DNA from 3 places in the Citrobacter sp. C1 genome. Region 1 is predicted to be linked to each of the others. Evidence: predicted binding sites of a transcription regulator. Region 1 holds the regulator's gene; each other region holds the start of a gene.

Region 1 (3,282 bases):
GCCGCACAGACACCCACAGCCTGGATAAAGCGCAGCACCAGCAAGCCGGTGGCGTTTTCGACCCAAAGCATGCCAAGACTGCTCAGCGCGAAGATGGAGAGGCCCAGTAGCAAAATAGGCTTGCGGCCATAATGGTCGGAGAGTGGCCCCCACAGAAGTTGCGCGATGGCAAAACCCGCTAAGAACAGGCTAAGGCTGGCGCTGACGGCTGATGCTGGGGTTTGCAAATCGGACTGAATAGCCGCAAATGCTGGCAAATACATATCCGTTGCCAGAAAACCGAGCACGCTAAGACCTGCCAGCCAGACTAAAAACCCTTTTCCAGGTTGCATCATTATTTCTCTTTATAAGCAATAGAACAGTGCCGCTGAGTGTAGTGAGTGAAATTCTTGCTGTGAAACGCTAATATTTGCTTATTGATTTCAAATTTTTTGCAGGCAGAGTATGTGGTCAGAATATTCCCTTGAAGTGGTGGATGCAGTCGCACGCAACGGCAGCTTTAGTTCTGCCGCCCAGGAGTTGCACCGCGTGCCTTCGGCGGTGAGCTATACCGTGCGTCAACTGGAGGAGTGGTTGGCTGTGCCTCTTTTCGAACGTCGCCATCGGGATGTGGAATTAACCCCCGCCGGGGCGTGGTTTTTAAAAGAAGGGCGTTCTGTTATCAAAAAAATGCAGATCACTCGCCAACAATGTCAGCAAATTGCCAACGGCTGGCGTGGGCAACTGGCGATTGCCGTCGATAATATTGTCAGGCCGGAGCGGACCCGGCAGATGATTGTGGATTTCTACCGTCATTTTGATGATGTGGAGTTAATCGTTTTTCAGGAGGTGTTTAACGGCGTCTGGGATGCGTTATCGGACGGGCGCGTGGAGCTGGCGATTGGCGCGACGCAGGCTATTCCGGTAGGGGGGCGCTATACGTTTCGCGATATGGGAATGTTGAGCTGGAACTGCGTGGTGGCAAGTCATCATCCGCTGGCGTCGATGCCGGGACCGCTCAGTGACGATACGTTGCGCAACTGGCCGTCGCTGGTACGAGAAGATACCTCCCGTACGTTGCCAAAACGTATTACCTGGCTACTGGATAACCAAAAACGGGTGGTAGTGCCTGACTGGGAGTCATCTGCCACCTGCTTATCGGCTGGGCTCTGTGTTGGGATGGTGCCGACGCATTTTTCCAAACCGTGGATCGACAGCGGAAAATGGGTTGCACTACAGCTTGAAAATCCCTTTCCTGATGCCGCGTGTTGCCTGACCTGGCAGCAAAACGATACGTCACCCGCACTGAGATGGCTGCTGGACTATTTAGGGGACAGTGAAACGTTGAATAAAGAGTGGCTGCGGGAGCCAGAGTAAGGCTCCCGCACAACAGATTATCGACGATAATCGCGGAACGGACCATCGGCCACGGAGCGACGTTCTACCAGGCGCGGGTGCACCTCAATAGACTGTGACTCTTCGCGTTTATTCACGATACGGTCTAACAGCATGTTAAAGGCCGTTTCACCGAGCGAATCTTTTGGCTGATGAATGGTGGTTAATGCCGGGGTGAAGAAGCGGGCGTTACGCACGTTGTCGTAACCAATCAGCGACACATCTTGCGGGACGCGCAGGCCCATCTCATCAGCGGCGCAAAGTGCGCCCATCGCCATGATATCACCACCGCAGAAGACGGCGGTCGGGCGGTGCGACTGGGAGAGGATCTGCTGCATGGCGCGATACCCGGATTCAGGCTCAAAATCGCCCTGGACAATCCAGTTGTCAGGCACTTTAATCAGCGCTTCTTCCATCGCCTTCATAAAGCCCGCCAGGCGTCCGGCGCCGGTGTTACGCTCCATAGACCCTGGGATCACACCAATCTCGCGATGACCGCGTTCAACCAGATAACGGCCTGCCATATAACCGCCTTCAAAGGCGTTATCGATGACCGTATCGGTAAAATCGGCTTTGGCTTCGCCCCAATCCATCACCACCATCGGAATATGGCGATATTCTTCGAGTATGGAAAGCAGAGGTTCCGGGTATTCAGAACACATCACCAGCAGACCATCTACGCGCTTCTGCGCCATCATGGAGAGGTAGGCCTGCTGCTTCTCGAGGCTGTTCCACGCGTTGCCCAGAATCAGCGTATAGCCTTTCTGGAAGCAGTTCTTCTCAACGGCTTCGATGATTTCCGCAAAGTAGGCGGCTTCGCTGCTGGTCGCCAACAAGCCAATCGATTTAGTGTGATTCACCTTCAGACTGCGTGCCACCGCGCTTGGGGAATAATGTAGTTCTTTAATTGCTGCCCAGACGGCATTGCGCGTTTCTTCCGCGACAAAGCGTGTTTTGTTAATTACGTGTGATACGGTTGTAGTGGAAACGTTTGCTCGCTTCGCTACATCTTTAATTGTTGCCATTACATCTCACTCCAGACCATATCCTAAGTTCCTGAGAATACTCCAGGTAAACGTTTGCCTTCACACACCCTTCGCGCAACATCAGGGTTGCGGTACGCCAGGAAAACGACACGGAACGTCAGGAAGGGGTCAATGGCCGGTACGCTAATCAAGTAAGCGTGGAATTTTGTCTGATCTTTACGAAAAGGGGAAGAGTTAAAAGCATTTATCAATATAAATCGTGAGAGATTTTTACCTTCAAGTGTGCAAAAATGCGCAATATCACTTTTTGTGTGGGAATAAAAAGGAGAAAACTTGATGAGCACCGATCTGAAATTTTCGTTAGTCACCACCATTATTGTTCTGGGTTTGATTGTTGCCAGTGGTTTAACCGCCGCGCTGCATTGATGTATCGCCGAGGGAGAGCTATCTCCCTCATCCCGCCAACCCGTCCTCCCACTGCTATTGTTTGCAAATAAGCAAAAGTCTTTTGCATTTTTGTTAACTTTATTATTTTTGCGATCAATGTCATGCTTTTGACTCTTATTCTGTGTCGTGCTACGGCTCGACGTTACGGAGTCGCTGTATGAAAATAAATTATCCACTACTGGCGCTGGCGATAGGGGCGTTTGGTATCGGCACGACGGAGTTTTCTCCGATGGGGTTATTACCCGTCATCGCTAAAGGCGTCGATGTCTCGATTCCGGCGGCAGGGATGCTAATTAGCGCCTATGCGGTAGGGGTGATGGTCGGTGCACCGTTAATGACCTTATTGCTTTCTCATCGCGGGCGCCGCAATGCGCTGATTTTTCTGATGGCGATTTTTACGCTCGGCAACGTGCTGTCGGCGTTATCTCCCGATTACACTACTCTGATGCTGTCGCGTATTCTGACCAGTCTTAAC
Region 2 (3,282 bases), 1.7 Mb from region 1:
CTGAAAAAAGGGCAGATGGTGGTGAGCTATACTCTAGCGGCCTGAAAATGGGCTGGCAGAAACGGTCACGCGAATTGGCTACCTACCGTTGGGTTTTAAAGTGCTTTTCTTATCGTCTGTCGCCATTCTGAGCGAGTTTGACTTCTTTCCCCGACTGCGGCAATGATTCATCCTGCGGGGTGAATCATGTCTTTTACTGATATTCCTCTCTGTTTATCATTAATTTCTAATTATGGACGTTTTCGGCTGGCGACCCTGTCGCGGGCTGGTTACTCTGAAAACGATTTACGCAATTTTAACAAAAGAGAATAGCTATGCATGATGCACAAATCCGCGTCGCCATTGCAGGCGCCGGTGGCCGCATGGGACGGCAGTTAATTCAGGCCACGATGGCGATGGAAGGAGTACAACTGGGGGCGGCACTCGAGCGTGACGGCTCCTCTTTACTGGGCAGCGATGCTGGTGAGCTGGCGGGCGTTGGAAAATCTGGCGTAACCGTTCAGAGCAGCCTCGAAGCGGTAAAAGACGATTTCGATGTCTTTATCGATTTTACCCGCCCGGAAGGCACGCTGACGCATCTGGCATTTTGTCGGCAGCATGCAAAAGGCATGGTGATTGGCACGACCGGGTTTGATGATGCCGGTAAGCAGACCATTCGCGATGCCTCGCAGGATATTGCCATTGTGTTTGCCGCCAACTTTAGCGTCGGCGTGAACGTGATGCTTAAACTGCTGGAGAAAGCGGCGAAGGTGATGGGCGACTACACCGACATCGAAATTATTGAAGCGCACCACCGTCATAAAGTCGACGCACCGTCAGGGACGGCGCTGGCGATGGGGGAGGCGATTGCCGGGGCGCTGGACAAAGATTTAAAGGACTGTGCTGTCTACTCGCGTGAAGGTTACACCGGTGAACGTGTGCCTGGCACTATCGGTTTTGCCACGGTGCGTGCTGGTGACATCGTCGGGGAACATACGGCGATGTTCGCCGATATTGGCGAACGTATCGAGATTACGCACAAAGCGTCCAGCCGTATGACGTTTGCCAACGGTGCGGTAAGATCGGCGATGTGGTTGAAAGGTAAATCAAACGGTCTTTTTGATATGAAAGATGTGCTTGATTTAGGCAGTTTATAAGGTTTTATTACCCTTCGTGATGTGGTTATGGTAATCATAATTTATTGATTACATAGGGCAATATTTTATTGCCCTTTTATTTTTCCATTGTTTTTATAATTTTCAATTAAAATACTTATTTTAAGATGTTTTGTAATGTGTTTTTGTTGCCTCAATGTAAATTTTGACCAAATGGTCCACTTTTTTGTCTGTCATGATTCATTTTTACATTCTTGACCTCCCGCAAGCGTTTTCTACCGTTACTTAGCTGATCTTTTTGCCTGTTAAATCACATGATTTGTCCCAGTGGCGTAAAATAATAATAAAAAATCCCCTTTTGGGTAGACTTTTCCCCGGGCTGTCTCTAGAATGCCGCCGTTTGCCAGAAATCCATAGGTAAGCAAATTTGCATTGATTCATACTGTGTTAATGAATTAATATGCAAATAAAGTGAGTGAATATTCTCTGGAGGGTGTTTTGATTAAGTCAGCGCTATTGGTTCTGGAAGACGGAACCCAGTTTCACGGTCGGGCCATAGGGGCAACAGGTTCGGCGGTTGGGGAAGTCGTTTTCAATACTTCAATGACCGGTTATCAAGAAATCCTCACTGATCCTTCCTATTCCCGCCAAATCGTCACCCTTACTTATCCTCATATCGGCAATGTCGGCACCAATGAAGCCGATGCAGAATCTTCTCAGGTACATGCGCAAGGTCTGGTCATCCGCGACCTGCCGCTGATTGCCAGCAATTACCGCAATACCGAAGACCTCTCTTCTTACCTGAAGCGCCATAACATCGTGGCGATTGCCGATATTGATACCCGTAAGCTGACCCGTCTGCTGCGCGAGAAAGGCGCTCAGAACGGCTGCATCATCGCAGGGGATAACCTGGATGCACAGCTGGCGCTGGAAAAAGCGAAAGCCTTCCCGGGCCTGAACGGCATGGATCTGGCGAAAGAAGTCACTACGGCAGAACCGTATGGCTGGACCCAGGGAAGCTGGACGCTGGAAGGCGACCTGCCGGAAGCAAAATCCGCTGAAGAACTCCCGTTCCACGTGGTTGCCTACGATTTCGGCGCGAAACGCAACATTCTGCGTATGCTGGTGGATCGCGGCTGCCGCCTGACGGTTGTGCCTGCGCAGACCTCCGCAGAAGACGTATTAAAGATGAGTCCGGACGGTATCTTCCTGTCCAACGGTCCTGGCGACCCGGCACCGTGTGACTACGCGATTGCCGCGATTCAGAAATTCCTCGAAACCGATATTCCGGTGTTTGGCATCTGTCTCGGCCATCAGCTGCTGGCGCTGGCGAGCGGTGCGAAGACCATCAAGATGAAGTTTGGCCACCACGGCGGCAACCATCCGGTGAAAGATATCGATAACAACACCGTGATGATTACCGCGCAGAACCACGGTTTTGCGGTGGATGAAGCCTCGATGCCTGCTACCTTGCGCGTCACACACAAATCACTGTTCGATGGCACCCTGCAGGGTATCCATCGCACCGACAAACCGGCGTTTAGCTTCCAGGGCCACCCTGAAGCGAGCCCGGGGCCGCACGATGCTGCGCCGCTGTTCGACCACTTTATCGAGTTAATTGAGCAATACCGTCAGTCCGCGAAATAATCAGGAGTTAAAAGAGCCATGCCAAAACGTACAGACATAAAAAGTATCCTGATTCTGGGCGCGGGTCCGATTGTTATCGGCCAGGCGTGTGAGTTTGACTATTCCGGCGCGCAGGCGTGTAAAGCCCTGCGTGAAGAGGGTTACCGCGTTATTCTGGTCAACTCCAACCCGGCGACCATCATGACCGACCCGGAAATGGCCGATGCCACCTACATCGAGCCAATTCACTGGGAAGTGGTACGCAAAATTATCGAAAAAGAGCGCCCGGATGCGGTACTGCCGACCATGGGCGGCCAGACGGCGCTGAACTGCGCGCTGGAGCTTGAGCGTCAGGGCGTACTTGAAGAGTTCGGTGTGACCATGATTGGTGCCACCGCCGATGCGATTGATAAAGCAGAAGATCGCCGTCGCTTCGACATCGCAATGAAGAAAATCGGTCTCGACACCGCGCGTTCTGGTATCGCGCACACCATGGAAGAAGCGCTGGCGGTTGCCGCTGACGTCGGCTTCCCGTGCATCATCCGCCCGTCCTTCACCATGG
Region 3 (3,282 bases), 1.3 Mb from region 1:
GCCGTTTTCTGCCGCGTGGAACCAGTTTACCTGCGCCGTGTGTCCAGCTTTCGCCAGTGTATCCAGCATTGCCAGCATCGGGGTCTGACCAACGCCTGCGGAAATCAGCGACACCGGAGTATCGGTGGCGACATCCATAAAGAAATCGCCTGCCGGTGCGGCTAAATGAACGATGTCACCGACTTTCGCATGGTTATGCAGCCAGCTTGAAACCTGACCGCCGTCTTCACGCTTAACTGCAATGCGGTAACCCTTGCCATTCGGTTTGCGGGTCAGAGAGTACTGACGAATTTCCTGATGCGGGAAACCTTCCGGCTTAAGCCAGACGCCCAGATACTGCCCCGGATGGTATTCAGCCACCGCACCGCCGTCGACGGGCTCAAACTCAAAGCTGGTAATTAATGCGCTACGCGGTGTTTTTGCCACAATGCGGAAGGGACGAGTACCTTCCCAGCCGCCATTTTTGTTGGCGTTCTCACTGTAAATCTGAGCTTCGCGGTTGATGAAGACGTTAGCCAGCACGCCATACGCTTTACCCCACGCGTCCAGCACTTCTTGCCCTGGGCTGAACATCTCGTCCAGCGTTGCCAGCAGGTGACCGCCCACGATGTTGTACTGCTCAGGCTGAATCTGGAAGCTGGTATGCTTCTGGGCAATTTTTTCGACCGCAGGCAACAGCGCCGCCAGGTTGTCGATATTGCTGGCGTAAGCGGCGATAGCGTTAAACAACGCTTCACGCTGATCGCCATTACGCTGGTTACTCATGTTGAAGATTTCTTTGAGTTCCGGGTTATGCGTAAACATGCGATCGTAGAAATGGGCGGTCAGTTTCGGGCCGGTTTCGACCAGCAGGGGAATAGTGGCTTTCACTGTAGCGATGGTTTGTGCGTCAAGCATACGGTCTTCCTTTATCTGAGGCTTTAATGATGTATATCAAATACATCTTATAAAAAATACCCCTGCATTGTAAATGGTTCTTTGTAACTTTGCGTTGTAAAGGTTACAACTTGAAAAATCTGCATCACAAACCTGAAAAGAAATCCGTTGAAATTTGCCATGTTATTATTCTCCAAAGCCTTGTGTGCTGTGAAGGTAATCGTTTGCGTAAAATCCTTTGTCAAGACCTGTTATCGAAGATTGATTCGGTTATACTGTTGGCCGTCGTCCAACAGGACTGCCTTTTTAGGCCGAAATTCTATTGTTAGCTGAGTCAGGAGATGCGGATGTTAAAGCGTGAAATGAACATTGCCGATTATGATGCCGAACTGTGGCAGGCTATGGAGCAGGAAAAAGTACGTCAGGAAGAGCACATCGAACTGATCGCCTCCGAAAACTACACCAGCCCGCGTGTCATGCAGGCGCAGGGTTCTCAGCTGACCAACAAATACGCTGAAGGTTATCCGGGCAAGCGCTACTACGGCGGTTGCGAGTATGTGGATATCGTTGAACAACTGGCGATTGACCGCGCGAAAGAGCTGTTTGGTGCCGACTACGCTAACGTCCAACCGCACTCGGGTTCTCAGGCTAACTTCGCGGTCTACACTGCGCTGCTGCAGCCGGGCGATACCGTTCTGGGTATGAACCTGGCGCAAGGCGGTCACCTGACTCACGGTTCCCCGGTCAACTTCTCCGGCAAACTGTACAACATCGTCCCTTACGGCATCGATGAATCCGGCAAGATTGACTACGAAGACATGGCTAAGCAGGCTCAGGCCCACAAACCGAAGATGATTATCGGTGGCTTCTCTGCGTACTCCGGTGTGGTTGACTGGGCAAAAATGCGTGAAATCGCTGACAGCATCGGTGCATACCTGTTCGTCGACATGGCACACGTTGCCGGTCTGATTGCTGCAGGCGTATACCCGAACCCGGTTCCGCATGCACACGTTGTTACCACCACGACCCACAAAACCCTGGCGGGTCCGCGCGGCGGCCTGATCCTGGCAAAAGACGGCAGCGAAGAGCTGTACAAAAAACTGAACTCCGCTGTGTTCCCAAGCGCACAGGGCGGCCCGCTGATGCACGTGATCGCGGCAAAAGCTGTGGCGCTGAAAGAAGCGATGGAGCCAGAGTTCAAAGTTTACCAGCAGCAGGTTGCGAAAAACGCCAAAGCGATGGTTGAAGTGTTCCTGAACCGCGGCTACAAAGTGGTTTCTGGCGGCACTGAAAACCACCTGTTCCTGCTGGATCTGGTCGACAAAAACTTGACCGGTAAAGAAGCCGATGCGGCGCTGGGCCGTGCGAACATCACGGTTAACAAAAACAGCGTACCGAACGATCCGAAGAGCCCGTTCGTGACCTCCGGTGTCCGTATTGGTTCTCCGGCAGTGACCCGTCGCGGCTTTAAAGAAGCGGAAGTGAAAGAACTGGCTGGCTGGATGTGTGACATTCTGGACAACATCAATGATGAAGCCACTATCGAACGCATTAAAGCCAAAGTGCTGGATATCTGCGCTCGCTTCCCGGTTTACGCATAAGTCATACGGATTGCCGGATGGCGGTGTAAACACCTTATCCGGCCTACATATGAGTTACTTGTAGGCCGGATAAACGCAGTGCCATCCGGCAGTTATATCGACTTAAGCGTCACCGTCTCATCAAGTAAAGCCGCTAACAGCGGCTTTTTCTTTGCCTGAATCCACTTGCGCAGCTGCCGCATTTCTCGTCCCTGGTTGAGCGTTACCGCGCCGACTATCACCTCGTTTTGCAGGTTAAACCAGATAGCCTTGCCGTCATCTGGACTGCCGCGCACGACCCAGCCATCACTACGCATATCGCCAATAAACTGCAGGTTGTCGCTGAACTGATCGGTCCAGAACCAGGGCGGAGGTAGCGTCGGGAGTGTCAGCCCCAGCATGGCTGCCGCGGCAGTTTGCGCCTGATTATTGGCGTTTTCCCAGCTTTCGCAACGTTGCAGCGTACCGTCTGGCGAACGCTGTACTGCCACATCTCCGGCGGCAAAAATGTTCGGATCGACGGTTCTGCACGACGCATCAATGATAATGCCGTTTGCCACATCAAGACCCGCATCACGGGCAAGCCCGTCGTTGGCGACAATCCCGATACCGTAGATCACGCTATCAACCTGAAGCTGTTCGCCACGTTGCAGCGTGAGGGCGATGCGTTCCCCGCCAGCCACCTGTTCAATCGCATTATTCAGCAACAAATGTACGCCAGCCTGCTGGTGGCGGGCGGCCAGATAACGTTGTATCGGCGGCGGAGCGTTGCGACCCATCACCGTGGCAGCCAGTTCAATGACGGTGACCTGACAACCGCGCTGCG

What was found. Region 1 encodes PurR, which represses purine synthesis genes. Its sites were predicted from a motif close to CANGCAAACGTTTGCNTG; they were not measured.
Region 2: a site for PurR is predicted at 1,356-1,373, ahead of carA (glutamine-hydrolyzing carbamoyl-phosphate synthase small subunit). Genes of this name have one in related genera too.
Region 3: a site for PurR is predicted at 1,090-1,107, ahead of glyA (serine hydroxymethyltransferase). Genes of this name have one in related genera too.

The regions. Positions count from the first base shown of each region.
Region 1 covers NZ_CP115035.1:2,618,414-2,621,695, reverse strand. The annotation lists gene punC (purine nucleoside transporter PunC) at 1-332, opposite strand, end outside; gene punR (DNA-binding transcriptional activator PunR) at 445-1,356, shown strand; gene purR (HTH-type transcriptional repressor PurR) at 1,374-2,399, opposite strand; gene cydH (cytochrome bd-I accessory subunit CydH) at 2,697-2,786, shown strand; gene IB214_RS12625 (MFS transporter) at 2,965-3,282, shown strand, end outside.
Region 2 covers NZ_CP115035.1:4,280,616-4,283,897, reverse strand. The annotation lists gene IB214_RS20535 (alanyl-tRNA editing protein) at 1-45, shown strand, start outside; gene dapB (4-hydroxy-tetrahydrodipicolinate reductase) at 315-1,136, shown strand; gene carA (glutamine-hydrolyzing carbamoyl-phosphate synthase small subunit) at 1,593-2,741, shown strand; gene carB (carbamoyl-phosphate synthase large subunit) at 2,760-3,282, shown strand, end outside.
Region 3 covers NZ_CP115035.1:1,331,139-1,334,420, forward strand. The annotation lists gene hmpA (NO-inducible flavohemoprotein) at 1-897, opposite strand, end outside; gene glyA (serine hydroxymethyltransferase) at 1,224-2,477, shown strand; gene hcaD (phenylpropionate dioxygenase ferredoxin reductase subunit) at 2,570-3,282, opposite strand, start outside.